3 regions of the Pectobacterium colocasium genome follow, and region 1 is predicted to be linked to each of the others. Evidence: predicted binding sites of a transcription regulator. Region 1 holds the regulator's gene; each other region holds the start of a gene.
The links. Region 1 encodes PhoB, which activates phosphate uptake and scavenging genes when phosphate is short. Its sites were predicted from a motif close to CTGTCATAAAACTGNCNNAT; they were not measured.
Positions count from the first base shown of each region.

Region 1 (5,552 bases):
ATCGCGTTATACACCAGATTGGATACCGCGCTGCGCAGCTGTTCTTCATTACCAAACACGCGGAGGCTTTCGTTCACACGAAAGACAATCTCATGACGTCCCTGACTTAGGGTTTGCGCTTCACGCTGTAACACGCGCAGCATCAATGGAATATCGACTTTTTCATTCAGATCGATCGCCGTCGCCGCCTCAATACGCGACAGGGTCAGCAGTTGCTTGACCAGCCCGTCCATACGTCGGGTCTGTTCCTGCATGGTACTCAGCGCTTTTCCTTGCAACGCCGCATCCAGCGTTTCTTCCTGCATCATTTCCAGATAGCCCTGCAACACCGTCAGCGGCGTACGCAGCTCATGGCTCACATTGGCAAAAAAGTTACGTCTGGCACCTTCAAGCTGGTGCATTTGCGTAATATCACGCACAACCATCAGGAGCTGCCCTTCGGAATAGGGCATCACGCGGAATTCAACATGGTGGGAATTATTCAACTGCAACGTGAGAGGACGGCTAAAATCTTGCCCTTTCATATAGTTGGTGAACTCTGGGTAGCGCAATAAGTTGAGGATATTCTGACCGTTATCTTCCGGCCAGCGGAAACTGAGCAGGTGCTGCGCCAGATGATTACACCAGAAGATGGTTCCTTCTTCAGTGGTGATCACCACGGCATCCGGCAAGGATTCCGCCCCGCTGCGAAACCGTTTGATCAGAAGCGCCAGTTCACGACGTCGGCGTCGATTACGCAACTGCATCTGGTAAAGGCCGTAAAACAGCGGTTCCCAGCTCCAACGCCCCGGCGGGGGCGTCATGCTGCGGTCAACCCACAGCCAATAAGAGAGTTTCAGCTGGTTATAAAAATTCCAGCAAAGTAAGCCTAATACGGCAACCAGCAGAAACCAGGGCAGATAGCCAAAAATCAGCCCCAGCAGTAAGGCAGGCAAACAAAAAAAAGCCAGCTCCAATGCCAGCCTTTTCCAGGATAAACGTTCTAGCACGTTAATATTTCTCCGTTACGAACACCTCAGTAACGCGTTGAAAAACGGTAGCCCGTTCCCCGAACGGTTTGCACCATTTTGTCATGTCCGCTGGTTTCCAGCGCTTTACGCAGGCGACGAATATGGACGTCGACAGTACGATCCTCAACATAAACGTTAGTGCCCCAAACGTGATTCAGCAACTGTTCCCGGCTATAAACACGTTCAGGATGCGTCATGAAGAAATGCAGCAGCTTAAATTCCGTCGGCCCCATGTCCAACGCGTGCTCTTCGGTCGTCACGCGATGTGAGGAGGGATCGAGGCTCAGGCCGCGCATTTCAATGACTTCTTCCACCGCCATCGGTGAAATACGGCGCATCACAGCTTTGATACGCGCCACTAATTCTTTGGGTGAAAACGGCTTGGTAATGTAATCATCCGCTCCCACTTCAAGGCCGCGTACACGGTCTTCTTCTTCACCGCGTGCGGTTAACATCATCACCGGAATATCACGCGTCAGCGCCTCGCGCTTCATATGCTTGATGAATTGCAGGCCCGAACCTCCTGGCAGCATCCAGTCCAATAACACCAGTTCTGGGAACGGCTCCGACAGTTGCGTTACTGCACTGTCATAATCTTCGGCTTCAACTGGTTGATAACCATTTTGCTCCAGTACAAAGCAGACCATTTCACGAATTGGTGCTTCATCTTCCACGACTAATATGCGTTTTGCCATTGTTAATCCTGTCGTTAATCATCGTCGCTGTTAGCAGGCGAAAGGCATTATGCGTCAGTTTTATGACAGATTTATGAAAAACACACGGCCCTCACCGCGCGATGTTACAGCGCATACATCCTATTTTTCGAGCCGCTTTCCAAACTCCAGATTCCACCGCGACAGCCGTCCTCCCTGCTATATATAATCATGGCATTACGATGACAGAGCACCATGGCGACGGAACCCCCTTTCACACAGTGAATAAGGACAACGCCACGCGGCATGAATATCGAGAGAATACGATGCGCATTATCCACACCGCCGATTGGCATTTAGGGCAATATTTTTATACCAAAAGCCGAAGCGCTGAACATCAGGCTTTTCTGCACTGGCTCATCGCTCAGGTGGAGCACCATCAGGTTGATGCCATTATAGTCGCAGGTGATATTTTTGATAACGGCTCGCCCCCCAGCTATGCGCGGGAAATGTATTATAGCTTCGTGGTAGCACTACAGCGCACGGGCTGTCAGCTCGTCATTCTCGGCGGCAACCATGATTCCGTCGCGATGTTAAATGAATCCCGCGATTTGCTGGCCTGCCTGAACACGCGCGTGGTTGCCTGCGCCAGCGATGATCCCGCCGGGCAGGTGCTCCTGCTGGAAAATCGCCAACGGCAGCCCGGCGCCCTGCTCTGCGCCATTCCTTTTTTACGCCCACGCGATGTATTGATCAGCAAAGCTGGGCAATCGGGGGATGAAAAACAGCTGGCGCTACAGGAAGCGATTACCGCGCACTACCAGCAATGTTACCAACTGGCTTGCCAAAAACGCGATGAACTTGGCCTGCCGCTGCCAATTATTGCCACAGGGCACCTGACGACCATTGGCGCAACCGCCTCGGAATCCGTGCGCGATATCTATATTGGCACGCTCGATGCTTTCCCTGCTCAGGCTTTTCCCCCTGCGGATTATATCGCGCTCGGCCATATTCACCGCCCGCAGCGCGTGACGCAAAGTGAGCATATCCGCTACAGCGGTTCGCCTATTCCGCTAAGTTTTGACGAACTCAACAGTGAGAAGTCCGTTTGTCTGGTCAGTTTTACACCAAACGCCTCGCCACCTATTCCTCCACAGATAGACATACTGCCTATTCCCGTCACTCAGCCGATGCAGTTGATTAAAGGTAGCCTGAGCGATATTGAACGACAGTTGGCCGCGTTTCAGGATTATCGAGGCGATAAGCCTGTATGGCTGGATATCGAAATCAGCACGCAGGATTACCTCAGCGACATGCAGAAACGTGTTCAGGCGATGACTGAGAATCTGCCTGTTGAGGTGCTTCTGCTCCGCCGCACACGCGAACAGCGTATGCAGGCGATGACGCAACAGGACAAGGAAACGCTGAACGAGCTCAGCGTACATGACGTTTTTGAACGCCGTCTGGCAACGGAGACAGAAATGGAAGAGAGCCGCCAGCAGCGCGTTCGCACGCTGTTTAATCAGGTTATTGATGAACTGGAAAATAGCGAGCCAGCCAAATGAAGATTCTTAGCCTGCGCCTAAAAAACCTCAACGCGCTGAAAGGTGAATGGAAGATCGACTTCACGCAGGAGCCGTTTTCCAGCAACGGATTATTTGCCATTACTGGCCCAACCGGCGCGGGGAAAACCACGCTGCTGGATGCCATCTGTCTGGCGCTGTACCACGAAACTCCACGGCTTGGCCTGCTTTCCGCCAGCCAGAATGACCTGATGACGCGCAATACCGCAGAGTGCCTTGCTGAAGTCGAATTCGAGGTGAAAGGCGTGGGGTACCGCGCTTTCTGGAGCCAGCGTCGGGCAAGAAATGTCCCTGACGGCAATTTGCAGTCTCCCAAGGCCGAACTCGCTCTCATTGAAGACGGCAAAATTCTGTGTGAAAAACTCAATGATAAGAAAGAGATGATCACGCAGCTCACCGGGCTGGATTTTGGCCGTTTCACGCGTTCCATGATGCTGTCACAAGGGCAATTTGCTGCCTTTCTCAACGCGAAAGCAGACGACCGCGCAGAGCTATTGGAAGAACTGACCGGCACAGACATTTACGGTCTGATTTCCGAACGCGTGTATGAAAAGCACAAGCAGGCAAGCGTCGCACTGAGCACGCTACAGGCGCGTGCATCCGGTATTCAGTTGTTAACAGATGAACAGCGTCAACAGGTGGAAGAACAGCTTGCCGAACTGGTTCAACAAGAACAACGGGGCAACGTCGAGCGAGAGCAAGCACTGACTACGCTACGCTGGTTCGAACAACTGACGCAGCGGCAAACACAGCTAGCCAACACGCAAACACTGCATACAAGCGCCGAATCCGCCATTCAGCAGGCTAAGCCACAGCTCGACAAGCTAGCCAGCAGCGCCCCCGCAGAAAAACTGAGGCAGCTACACCAGGAACGAGAACGCTATCGGCAAGAGTCTCTTGTGCTCGCCCAGCACATTGAACAACTGACCGCAAAGCAGGCCGCCGAGCAAACGGCGCTGGCAACACTACGCCAGCAGGAAGAAAAAGCCGAGCAGGATGTTAATGGACACAAACAAGTACGGCAGCAACAAGAGTTGTTAATCAACGAACAGGTTGTGCCGCTTGATCATTACATTGCCACGCTGGTGGAGCAGCAAGCCCAACAACAGGAAGAACTGGCCAAAATACAGGTTCGCCTGCACGCCGATGAAAGCAAGCAAACCCAGATAGCAGCAGAGCAACGGCAGGCTAAACAACAGCTTGAACAGATTCAGTCTTACCGCCAGCAACACGCGCATTATCAGCAGTGGGGAGAGTGGTTACCGCAGTGGCGTGCCGAGTTTCGACAGTTGCGCCAGTTTCAGGACGAACAACGGAAGCTGGAGCAGAAACAAACACTGCACACGCAAGAGTCGACGGCGCTACAGCAAGCAGCCGAAACGCTGGAGACACAGCAGCGTGAACAACAAAACGTCGTTGATGCGGCGCGCCAACAGTTCACACAACATGATGAGGCGCGGCAACATCAGGACGCGCACCAGTCGCTTTCCACGCTGTACCAGCGCTTTAATCAGCTCATGGATCAGCAGACGACATGTCGACAGTTCGCAACCGTCAGCGATCAGTTCCAGCGTCTTCAGGTGCGCCAGCAGCAGAACCTCGCCAAACAGGTTGAGATACAAGGACATATCGACCAGTCGCAAATATTACGGAAACAGCAACAATCCGAGCATGAACAGCGCAGCCAGCATCTGGCTGACCTGGAAACGGTGTACCGACAGGAAGAGCGTATTGTTAAGCTGGAAGCAGAACGGCAACGGCTACAGGCGGGAGAAGCGTGCCCACTGTGTGGCTCAACTGAGCACCCCGCCATTGAGCGTTATCAGGCGCTGCAACCGTCTGAAACTCAGCAACGCCTGACAACGTTACAGCAGGAAGTGAATCAGTTAACAACGGCGTTGGCGAATACAACGGCTCAACTGGCCTCGCTAGAGCAGCAGCGGGTGCAGTTGCAGCAGGACATCGTTCAGCTCGATAGTGAACATCAAACCCTGCTCCAACAGTGGCAAGATGTCAGTGAGCGCTTACAAGTTAACTACTCGCTGGAACAGCAGGACGACATCACGGCCTGGCTTACACAGCGTGAAGCCGAAGAACAGGCTATTCGGCAGCAGATTGCCCTCCGCGAGCAGCGACAAAAACAGTGGCAGGAAAGTAAGGATTTACTGACTGCCGCAGAGTCATTGCAGCGGGAACTCGACCAGAAAATCGCGCTGAACGTTCAGCAACACACGTCGCTACGCGTTATACAGGAAGAAATAACTCAGTCACTGCAACATGTGCATCAGCAACTCCCGCAGCATACG
Region 1 covers NZ_CP084032.1:1,203,539-1,209,090, reverse strand. The annotation lists gene phoR (phosphate regulon sensor histidine kinase PhoR) at 1-989, opposite strand, end outside; gene phoB (phosphate response regulator transcription factor PhoB) at 1,016-1,705, opposite strand; gene sbcD (exonuclease subunit SbcD) at 1,990-3,228, shown strand; gene LCF41_RS05300 (AAA family ATPase) at 3,225-5,552, shown strand, end outside.

Region 2 (5,552 bases), 1.1 Mb from region 1:
TCACAACAGCGTTGATCGAAAATCGATAAATGCGTCGACGTGATCGACCTGAATCGCGCCCGCCCCAGCACGAATTAATGCTCCCCATACGGCGTCAGGATCCGCTAAGGCGTGCGTATCGCTATAGTCGAGAGAATGCGAGCAATCCAGCGTGTTCACCCAAATCCGCACCCCAAGCCGTTGAAACTCGGCATACGCTTCGGTCACCGCATCAATATGATCAAAATTAGCTTCCACAATGGCGATGCCAATATCATCAACCTGCCGCAGAATATCGACGGTTTCCCCCCGTTTGAGATGGACCATCGGCATATAAGGTATCTGGGTATCCCACGCTGGGGAAGCAATAGGAAAATGAGTAGCCGCAAGATCAACGGGACTTTTCATGATCGCGCCCGCGCTTAGACCTTTATCGCGAATATCGCGGGCGATCACGCCAAATTCACGTTCATGTTTTACATCTACGTTGATGACAACCCGCCCTCGCGCCTCTTCGAGGATTTCATACAACAGCGGCACCTTTTCATCACCCAATGGCCATGCCGAGCCGCCGTCACTCCCGCGCAAACGCGCCTGACGGATTTCCGCCAGCGTCATCTGGCTAATGCGACCGCGCATATCGCTCGTGCGATCGAGCGTATCATCATGAATCACGACAACGTGGCTATCTGCCGTCAATTGCGCATCAATCTCCACAACATCAACGCCCAGACGAATCGCCTCGCGTAACGCCGCTAGCGAATTCTCTGGTGCCGATGCCCAAACGCCGCGATGTGCCACAGCCAGAACCGTCGCGTTTTGCGTCGCGATCACGTCCTGAACCCTACCTTTATTTTGCTTTGTCATCAGTCGAAAGCTCCAAATAAACGGGGAATATCACGAATGACGGGAAACCGACTGCGCGAAATGCTGCAACAGGCGATCGCCCCGCGAAACCACATTGTCCAGCGCCTGCTGTGGTGTTTCCTGTTCTGCCCAGACCTTCTCCAGCTCTTCATCCATGATGGTGCGAATTTGCGGCATATTACCCAAACGGAAGCCGCGCGTATAAGGCAGTGGCGGTTTGTTGGTGAGCTGTTTCATAGCGACATCGCTACCGGGGTATCTGACATAAAACCCTTGCTCGCGCGTGAGTTCGTAAGCGGGTTGCGTCACCGGCAGATAACCTGTCATCTGATGCCATTCAGCGGCATTTTCTGGCAGCGTCAGGAAATGCAAGAATTCAGCAATACCTTGATAATGCGAGGCCGCTTTGCCTTTCATGACCCAGAGGCTTGCTCCTCCGATGAACGAATTCTGCGGCGCACCTTTGGCCTCTTCGCTGTAAGGCAACATGCCGACACCGTAGTGAAATTTGGCATAGTTCTGAATCTTGCGTAATCCACCCGATGAGGCGGTCAATATGCCGCAGTCGCCGTTATAAAAGCGGGCGGTGCCTTCATCATTGCGGCCGAAATAACTGAATTCATTCTTTTTCATCATCTGCGCAAGCTGGGCAATGTGTGCGACCTGCAACGGACCGTTCACCAACAGATGCGCATCGACACCGTCGAAGCCATTGTTTTTCGTCGCGATCGGCAGTCCGTTCCACACGCTAAACGCTTCCAGCAATATCCAACCCTGCTGCCCTGCGTTCGTATAGCCGCACGTCATTCCACTCTGACGCAGCCGCGCCGCGTCGTACGCCAGCTCCGTCCAGGTCCGTGGCGGCTTATCAGGATCGAGCCCTGCCTTACTAAATGCATCTTTGTTGTAGTAGAGAACGGGGGTTGAGCTGTTAAATGGTTGGGAAATCAGATGTCCGGTCTGGCTGTCGCTGTAAAACAGCGCCACCGCGGGCAGAAAGGCCTTTTCGTCATTCTCGATACCAACCTGCTTGAACAGCTCGAACACCGGGATGATCGCCCCGCTATGTATCATATTCGGTGTACCGACATCATAAACCTGCAAAATATCCGGTGTGTTACCAGTGCGATACGCGGCAATTCCCGCAGCCAGCGTCTGCTCATAGCTGCCTTTATAGATGGGTTCAACGTGGTATGTCGTCTGAGATTCATTAAATCGGTTAACCAACCGAATCAGTTCCGTATTCAAATTGCTGTCCATGCCATGCCAGAACGTCAGTTCAACGGCCGCTCTGGCAGACAGCGGGACGAACAAGAGCATATTTAACAGCAGCAGAAAAATAGACGTGAACCTAAACCGAATTGTCATGATGTTTTCTCCGGTACAATTTTTAGGAAAAAATCGTGGCGTTAAGGAAAGCCTCGTTTGGGAAAACGTGTTTTAGGAAAACGCAGTACTGGTAGCGACGCTAGGATTCGCCTGTGACACGTTGATGACCGGAGAAGTGATGAACTGTATCGCGATATTTCAGCAGAGAAGAGAAAGGGTGTATGTCAGCACAATCTTGTGGCGAGCAGAACATCGGCTGCCCGCCACGGTATTCGATTAGCTTTGAGCGTGAGCCATATCTGCACGCAGTGAAGCACTAACCGGTTGATGTTTAGGTGGCTTGACCCACAGAGTAATCAGCAGCGAAACGACAGACATGATGATGATTGCCGTAAATGTGGCCTGGAAGCCTCCAAGCTGCGCCGCGATAAACGAACCCGACAGCGCGCCAATGCCGAATCCCTGATAAATGACGCCATAGTTTTTGCTGTGATTTTTCAGGCCAAAGAAGTCACCAACAATCGCTGGGAACACGGTGATATTGCCACCAAAGCAGAAAGCAATCGCGCTGACACAGATAAAGAACAGCAGCGGATTCAGCGGCAGGAACGTCATTACGGAGACCGCAAGAATCGTCACGAACAGCGTAAAGCTGATGACCCGCATACGCCCGACACTGTCGGAAAGCGCGCCAAGGACTATGCGGCCCACGGTATTAAAAATCGCAATCGCCGACACCGCATTGGCCGCCATCGCCCTATCCATTCCGGCCATTTGCACGCCGATATCTTTCACAATACCGATCAAATACAGCCCGCTCATGCACGCGGTGAAGAAGATAATAAACAGCAAATACGACTCTTTCGTTGCCAACATTTCAGCCAGCGAGAAATCACGTGTCTGCCCCTGAACCGCAGTCTGCTGAGCTGGCACCGCAGCAGGCTCTTTCAGCAATGAACTCCCGACCAGAATCATCGCCATGACGATAACGCCCCAGTAGAAGAAGGCTTCTGACACGCCCACTTCCGCAATCAGAAAACTGTTGACGTACTTGAACAGCAAGCTGCCGGTACCAAAGGCACCAACAGAAATGCCTGCTATCAGCCCTTTACGATTCGGGAACCATTTGATCAGATTGGATAACGCCGTGATATAAGCCGTACCGTCAGCAAAACCGACAACCACGCCCATCAGCAAATAAATCAGGGTCAGCGACGGGCTCACCGCACTCGCCATCAGCCCCGCGCCCAATGCGATACCGGCAATCATGGTCAGGCGGCGCAGGCCAATCCGCTCCTGAAACTTACCGGCAAACAACGTAGCAAAGGCCAGGCAGAAACTGGTGATGGAAAACGTCGTCGCCACTGAACTCAGCGTCCAGCCAAATTTGTCCACCAGCGGCTGGTTGAACAAACTCCAGGTGTAAATCGTGCCGAGTCCCATTTGGGTGATAATGGTACCGAGAACGATTAATCCCCGATTAGCAGGTTTGGTATTCATGGGTTTTCCCCTACATCAAAAAGTGGTCCGATTCACTCGGTACGCTAAAAAATATAAGCTGATGTGGAGAAGGAAAAATCCATCAAAACACTGTCAGCTTATGGGCTGAAGCCAGTATACAAGCGGGCTGACAGTGATTGATCGAATGGGGAATGAGATGCCTGAAACGCGGAATGAAATGCCTTTAAAGGCGCATCAATGACCTGAACGCCTTTATCTTGCTCCGGCTTACCGGCACTTCAAAATCCAGGTCGTTCAATCGCAGAATATAGGTGTTGTTAAACCACGGCACAATTTCACGGATTTTTGTCAGGTTGACGCAATAAGAACGGTGACAGCGGAAAAAGTACTCTTCCGGCAAACGGCTACAAAACTCCGTAATATTCATCGGCATGATGAATTCCTCACGTCGGGTATAAACCAGCGTGACCTTTTCCTGCGCCGCGGCATAGTAGATATTGTTGATATCCGTGACGATAATGCGTTCGTCTTTCATCAGGTTAATGGTGTGCTGCGCACTTCTCGGCGCACCAGAAGACGCGCCAGTGTCGACAGCGGGAGCCATTTGCCGCTGTTGCCAGGTCGCTTCCAGCTTACGCAGCATCGTGACGATGCGTGATTCATGATACGGCTTAAGAATGTAATCAAAGGCTTCGACTTCAAAGGCCTCCACCGCATGCTCTTTGTACGCCGTAATAAAAATGATGTAGGGCTTATGCGCAAATTTGCTGATATTTTGCGCCAGCCAGACGCCGTCCAACGAGGGAATATTGATATCCAGGAAGATCGCATCGACCTCGTTATGCTGCAAATACTTCAGTACATCCAGCCCGTCATCAAATGTCGCCTCAATCGTAATATTACTGTGTTGTTTGATGAGATAACTCAGCTCTTGCTGCGCGAGGAACTCATCTTCAACAATAATGGCTTTCATGGGTTGCCTCCGGTTTGTTCAGCAGCAGAATATCCCGACGACGGCACCTGAATGGTATCCGGCAAGGCCGACGGTATTTTCTCTTCTCGTGGAATGTAGAAATAAATTTCAGTGCCGGGTTCCAGACGACGAATATGCAGGCCATCGCCATAAAGCAGGCGAACCCGGTGATGGACATTCAGCAAGCCAATTCGATTCCCCGGTAACTCATTACGCGCCACGCGATCCATCGTTTCCTGACTAATACCGTGCCCCGTGTCTTTTACCGCCACCAGCAGCCTATCACCCTGCTCTTTCACGGATAGCACCACCGTGCCTTTCCCTCGACAAGGCTGAATACCATGCACAATCGCGTTTTCCACCAGTGGCTGAATTAATAAGCTGGGAATCTTATACGCCAGATCGTCATCGATATCGTAAATCACCGTCAGCTTGGCGCCAAACCGCGCCTGCTCAATCGCGATATAATCCTGTATCTGGTACAGCTCTTTTTTTATATCGATCAGCGCATCATCATTAAGCTCGAGGTTATAGCGTAAATAGCGTGACAGATTGATCACCAACTGACGCGCGGTATCGGGATTAATACGAATAGACGAGGAAATCGCATTCAGCGCATTAAAAAGAAAGTGTGGGTTGATTTTACTTTGCAGCGCTCTCAATTCCGCCTTATTTGCCATATCACGTAGCTGTTCGGTGCGGGATACTTCAATTTGCGTTGACATGATTTGTGATAAACCGACGGCCATCACGCGTAATGAATAGGTAATTTTGTGGGCATGGCGATAATAGATTTTTAGCGTACCCGTCACCTGCCCGTGCTCCCACAGCGGAATGACAATCATCGAGTGGATTTCCGGCGTCAGGTGCTGTTCATCATTATTTTTAATGATGATTTTTCCGTCATGAATCGCCTGTTGCGTCATTGGGCTGATAATGTCGT
Region 2 covers NZ_CP084032.1:2,269,700-2,275,251, reverse strand. The annotation lists gene LCF41_RS10230 (glycerophosphodiester phosphodiesterase family protein) at 1-846, opposite strand; gene ugpB (sn-glycerol-3-phosphate ABC transporter substrate-binding protein UgpB) at 877-2,214, opposite strand; gene LCF41_RS10220 (L-lactate MFS transporter) at 2,452-3,675, opposite strand; gene LCF41_RS10215 (LytR/AlgR family response regulator transcription factor) at 3,860-4,609, opposite strand; gene LCF41_RS10210 (sensor histidine kinase) at 4,606-5,552, opposite strand, start outside.
Region 2: ugpB (sn-glycerol-3-phosphate ABC transporter substrate-binding protein UgpB) is a predicted target of PhoB. The motif match lies at 2,326-2,345, and genes of this name have one in related genera.

Region 3 (5,552 bases), 190 kb from region 1:
GCAAGCTTATGCTACTGCGCGCCGCGCTTGGCATGGCCGTCGTGATGTCGTTGCAAGGGCTGGCGACCAACGTGTGGCACCTGTTCATCCTGCGCACGCTGATGGGGCTGACTTCCGGGTACATACCCAACGCGATGGCGCTGATCGCCTCGCAGGTTCCACGTGAAAAAAGCGGCTGGGCGCTGGGTATGCTATCGACCGGGCAGATCGCCGGTGTCATTCTCGGCCCCTTATTTGGCGGCTTTATGGCCGATTATATCGGGCTACGCATCGTCTTTTTCATCACTGGCGGCATGTTGTTTACCAGTTTCCTGATTACGCTTTTCGCGATAAAAGAGAGCGTGGTTAAAGTCACCAAAGAGAATCGGCTCAGCGGGAAAGCCGTCTTTGCTTCCCTACCATATCCAGCACTCATTATCTGCCTGTTCATTACGACGATGATGATCCAGATGGCGAACGGCTCCATTAGCCCCATTCTCACCCTGTTCATCCGCGATCTAACGCCCGGCACGGACAACATCGCCTTTATCAGCGGCGTGATTGCGGCCATTCCCGGCGTATCCGCCCTGCTATCCGCCCCCCGCCTGGGTCGTTTAGGCGATCGAATCGGCGCACACCGCGTTCTGATCGCCGCACTGGCCATCAGCGTACTACTGTTCCTGATCATGGCGGCGGTAAAAAGCCCCACACAGCTTGGTATCCTGCGCTTTATGCTAGGCTTTGCCGATGGCGCACTGATGCCGACCGTGCAGGCGCTGTTAGTCAAATACAGCAGCCAGCAGGTGACGGGCCGTATCTTCGGCTATAACCAGTCATTCATGTATCTGGGCAACGTACTGGGGCCGCTGGTCGGTTCCGGTGTATCCGCCATGATGGGATTCCGCTGGGTGTTCGTCATCACCGCCTTCCTGGTGCTGTGCAACACGCTCCAGCTCTTTTTCGCTTTCAGGAATCCACACAAAAAAATCCAGAGATAACTTTTTAACCGTGAGAGAGGATGAAAACCGCATTTGATTACCAAATCAGCCATGCGATCACAGAACTGACATATCGGTTATCTATGCTCCGACAATACCTCAATCAGATCGATTCATCTTATAGAGCAAACACCATGAAACACACGTTGTTAGCACTGCTGGTTGCCGGATTTTTGCCGTTCAGCGTTCAGGCCGCGGGAGAAAAAGTGACGCGCTATATCGTCACCTTCCCAGCCAGCGAACGTGTGGCGTATCAGGGCAAATTCGCTCAGAATTTCCCCAACGGTCTGCCTGTTGGCATTGGTTCCGGTCTCTATTTCACGGGTAAACAGGGTGATGACTTGATGTTCGTCACCGTCACCGATCGCGGCCCGAATGCCGATGCGCCGCTGGTCGGCGAGAAAGAGGCCAAGATCTTCGCCAGCCCTGATTACGCGCCGTTGATGATGGATATTCGCGTCAGCGCGAAAGCCGCCGAGGCGGGCAATCCTCGCCCGCTGCACGATACCGAGGGCAATATCACTGGCCTGCCGCTGCCAGCAGACTTTATCGGCACCACTAACGAAATGGCATTGAATGACGCACTGCAACCGCTCAGCACCAGCCAGCGCGGGCTGGACACCGAAGGAATTACGCCGGACGGCAACGGCGGTTTCTGGCTGTGTGACGAATACGGCCCGTTTCTGATCCACGTTGATGCCAGCGGGAAGATTCTGCAAAAATTCGGGCCAACGCCGGCGGATAACGAACACTCGGTTGCCAGCGGCTTACCCAATGTCATCAAGTGGCGTCAGCCGAATCGCGGTTTTGAAGGTCTGACCCGCCTGCCGGATGGCACGATCGTCATGGCAGTGCAAAGCACGCTGGATATCGACGGCAAAACCAAAAACAAAGCGCAGTTTACGCGCCTGGTGATGTTTAACCCGGAAACCCAAACCAGCCGCATGCTGGGCTACCCCATCAATATCGACCGCTACAAGAAAGCGAAAGATGCCAAGATCGGCGACATCGTAGCGCTGGATAATCAGCGTATTCTGCTGGTCGAGCAAGGTGTGGATAAAGACAAACAGATGCAGAACCGCATCTATCTGGTCGATCTCAGCAAAGCGAGCGACCTGACGCCGTTCGATGCCAACGGCAAATCGCCGGAATTTGACGATCTCGCCCAGTTGGAAAAGCGCGGCATTACGCTGGCGCACAAACAGGAGTTGGTGGATCTGCGTCAGCTCGGCTGGCAGCAGGAGAAAGTGGAAGGTCTGGCGCTGGTCGATAAACAAACGCTGGCCATTATCAACGACAACGACTTTGGCCTGCAATCCGTGTTGCAATCCCCGATAAAAGCGAAAGACAACGCGGACGATTATCAGGTGACTGCCGATGGCAAACTGACGCGGAATGGCAAGGCGGTTGATACGACATTGGCAATCAAACCGCTACAGAAGCCAGAGGCCGACAATGAGCTCTGGGTGATTCATCTGGCACAACCGCTGGAGTCACCTTTTCAATAAGATCTTACTTTTACCAAGACAGTGTTTAGCGCCTGCCCCCAAAAGCAGTGCAAAAGACTAGTCAATCCCAAAAAAATGGCAGGAATAACGTTTTATGCTCATTGATTTTTAATAAGAAAAATCAATGAGCTACTCCCAGACCCACTCACCAAACAGTGCAAAACTTATCCAGCACAATTTCCCTCGACACGTCCATAAAGAAAGCCTTATTTTCAACATTCGGCATGGCAATACCGCCAAAAAACACAATCACAGTGCAACGATGGCATCTCACAGCCCTTTTTCTCGTGGCCTGATCATCGACAGGTTATGGAAAAACCGGTGCAGTGTTGATCATCGGTGAAATGATGAATACACACAGACAGGGAAGTTAAATCACCATGAAAAAAGTAGCACAGCAGACGGACAACGATCACGCAAACACATCCACGGGTTCGCACACAGAAGCGACAAGGCAGGTGTCGTTGCCTCGCCGCCGCTTTTTACAGGCTGGAGCGGGTGCGGCTTTCAGCGGATTGCTAGGCCAATTCAAAGGAAGTTTCCTCACCCGAGCCATCGCCGCAGTCGCAACAGGCGCGATGGCTCCCTCCATTTATGCCGAAGATCGTACCTTCACACACCCCGGCCTATTACATACCGAAGAGGATTTTTCTCGTATTCGAGATAAAATTGCCAGAAAAGAACAACCCTGGACAAATGCCTGGACGCCTTTCATACAGGATGGGTATTCACAGCTGGGAGCGAATCCGCGCGCAACAGATAACCTCGTACGCGGCGGCGAGGGGCAAAACTTCGCGATTTTATATATCGATGTGCAACGTTCCTACCGTCTGGCGGTACGCTGGAAAATTACCCAAGATAAGGTCTATGCCGATGAAGCGTTACGGTATCTCAACGCGTGGTCTTCCACCCTACAAAGAATCACGGGTAACGCAGACCGCTGGTTAGCAGCCGGTATCTATGGCTACCAATTCGCTAACGTCGCAGAGATTATGCGTACCTACTCCGGCTGGGCGCGCACCGATTTTGAGCGTTTCCAAAACATGATGCTGACGATCTTCTACCCGATGTCGCGTAATTTTTTGGACGTTCATAATGGCGCAGACATCACGAACTATTGGGCGAACTGGGATCAGTGTGCGATTGCCAATATTTTGGCGATCGGCGTGCTATGTGACCGACCTGATATCTATCAGGAAGCGATTGATTACTACAAGTATGGCCAGGGAAATGGGGCGGGAATGCAGGCAGTGGTGCATTTACACCCCGGCTATCTGGGGCAATGGCAAGAAAGTGGCCGCGATCAGGGGCACACCACGTTAGGTATGAGTCTGGGTGTCGCATTCTGCGAAATGGCGTGGAATCAGGGGGATGATATCTACGGTTATGCCAATAACCGCTTCCTCGCTGGTGCCGAGTATGTCGCGAAATCCAATTTGTCTGATAGCAATGGCGGCTTCCTTTCCGTGCCGTGGAAAAATTACCGTAATCGCCACGGCCTGATGGAAGGGCTTGGCACCGTCAGCCAGGGAAATAACCGCCCGTGCTGGGAAACCATCTATAACCACTACGCTAAACGCAAAGGAATTGCGACGCCCTACGTTTATAAATATGTCCAGAAGATCACACCGGAGAATGGTGGCGGAGGAGATGGTACAGGCTACGGCACACTGCTATACACTCGCGAGTTAGCCGTCGCGAATGCAGAGCTGAAGCCAACAGGCTTAACCGCTTATCGTCGCGGCGACAGTATCGAACTTTCATGGTGGGGCGTCGTCGGAGCCACCAGCTATACGCTTGAGCGTTCAACCTCGGCGAATGGGGCATTCAGCCCAATCGCTTACGACATTACCGACTTATTAACCTATACCGATCAGGATATTATCTCCAGTGCATCCCGCTACGCCTATCGTGTTAAAGCGTTGGTGAATGGTGGAGAAACACAGGCTTCTGATGCCGTGAGCGTTGCGATAAAAACAGAAGAAATTTTTCATCTGGCGTTTAATGAAGGTTCAGGCACGACGCTGGCTGACGGCACAGGAAAATGGGAAGCCAGCACCTTACATGGCGGAGCCAGTTGGGGAACCGGGCCTGATGGTGCTGGCGTTGCGCTGGTGTTAGATGGGATCGATGGCTATGTCAGCTTGCCCGGAAAAGTGATGGAAAATTTAGGTGATTTCACCGTCATTACCCGCTTCTGTGCTGACGACAAGCGCACCTGGGCGCGTATTTTCGATATGGGTTCTGGCACCCGACGCTGGATCGCCCTATTGCCTTACAGCAATCTGGGTAAACCTTCGTTCAGAATATCCAGTTTACATGGCTACATGATGGAAGCGTTTGAACCTACCACCGAGACATTCCCCGTTGGTCGTTGGGTCACCGTCGCACTGACTCAGTCTGGCAATATCGGGATTATGTATATTGACGGGAAAGAAGTCGTGCGGAGTGAAACCCTAACACTGGCACCTTACCAGCTTGGTGAATTGAGTGCCGCCTACCTTGGCCGTTCACAGTATCCGACCGATCCCTACATGAAGGGGCGCTATGATTATTTCAAAATTTACGCAGGTGCCTTGAGCAGCACTGAGATTGCGGCATTATCCCGTTAAAGCAGGTAGACCCTCACCGCATGAATACATCAAATTCATGCGGTGATAGCAGCCAGTAAACAAGGCTCAGGCGTGCTCGAACCAGTCGCTATTCTGTTGCGCAATCGGCGTGATCGAATAGATCATTTCCTGCAAATGCTCACGAATCGCTTTTTCTGCGGCATCAGGATCGCGTGCTTTCAGGGCGCTAAAGATCAGGTAGTGCTGTTGGATCAGGCTGAGCGGCGGTGAAACCTGGCTCAGGCTGAGAAAACGCACGCGGTCCATCGTCGCTTTAATCGACTCGATGGTTTCCCACGCCAGCGGACAGTTGGCAATCTGCGTCAGAAGCTGATGGAAACTGTCGTCAAGACTTAGAAACTCACGCACCTGCTCATTCTGCGCGGCCAGTTCCTGACGGCGTAAGTTGTGCTCCAGCGTCAACAGCTGTTCTTCCGTCACCATTTCTGCCGCCC
Region 3 covers NZ_CP084032.1:1,013,340-1,018,891, reverse strand. The annotation lists gene LCF41_RS04530 (multidrug efflux MFS transporter) at 1-977, shown strand, start outside; gene LCF41_RS04525 (esterase-like activity of phytase family protein) at 1,112-2,485, shown strand; gene LCF41_RS04520 (LamG-like jellyroll fold domain-containing protein) at 2,866-5,097, shown strand; gene LCF41_RS04515 (GntR family transcriptional regulator) at 5,164-5,552, opposite strand, start outside.
Region 3: LCF41_RS04525 (esterase-like activity of phytase family protein) is a predicted target of PhoB. The motif match lies at 1,032-1,051, and genes of this name have one in related genera.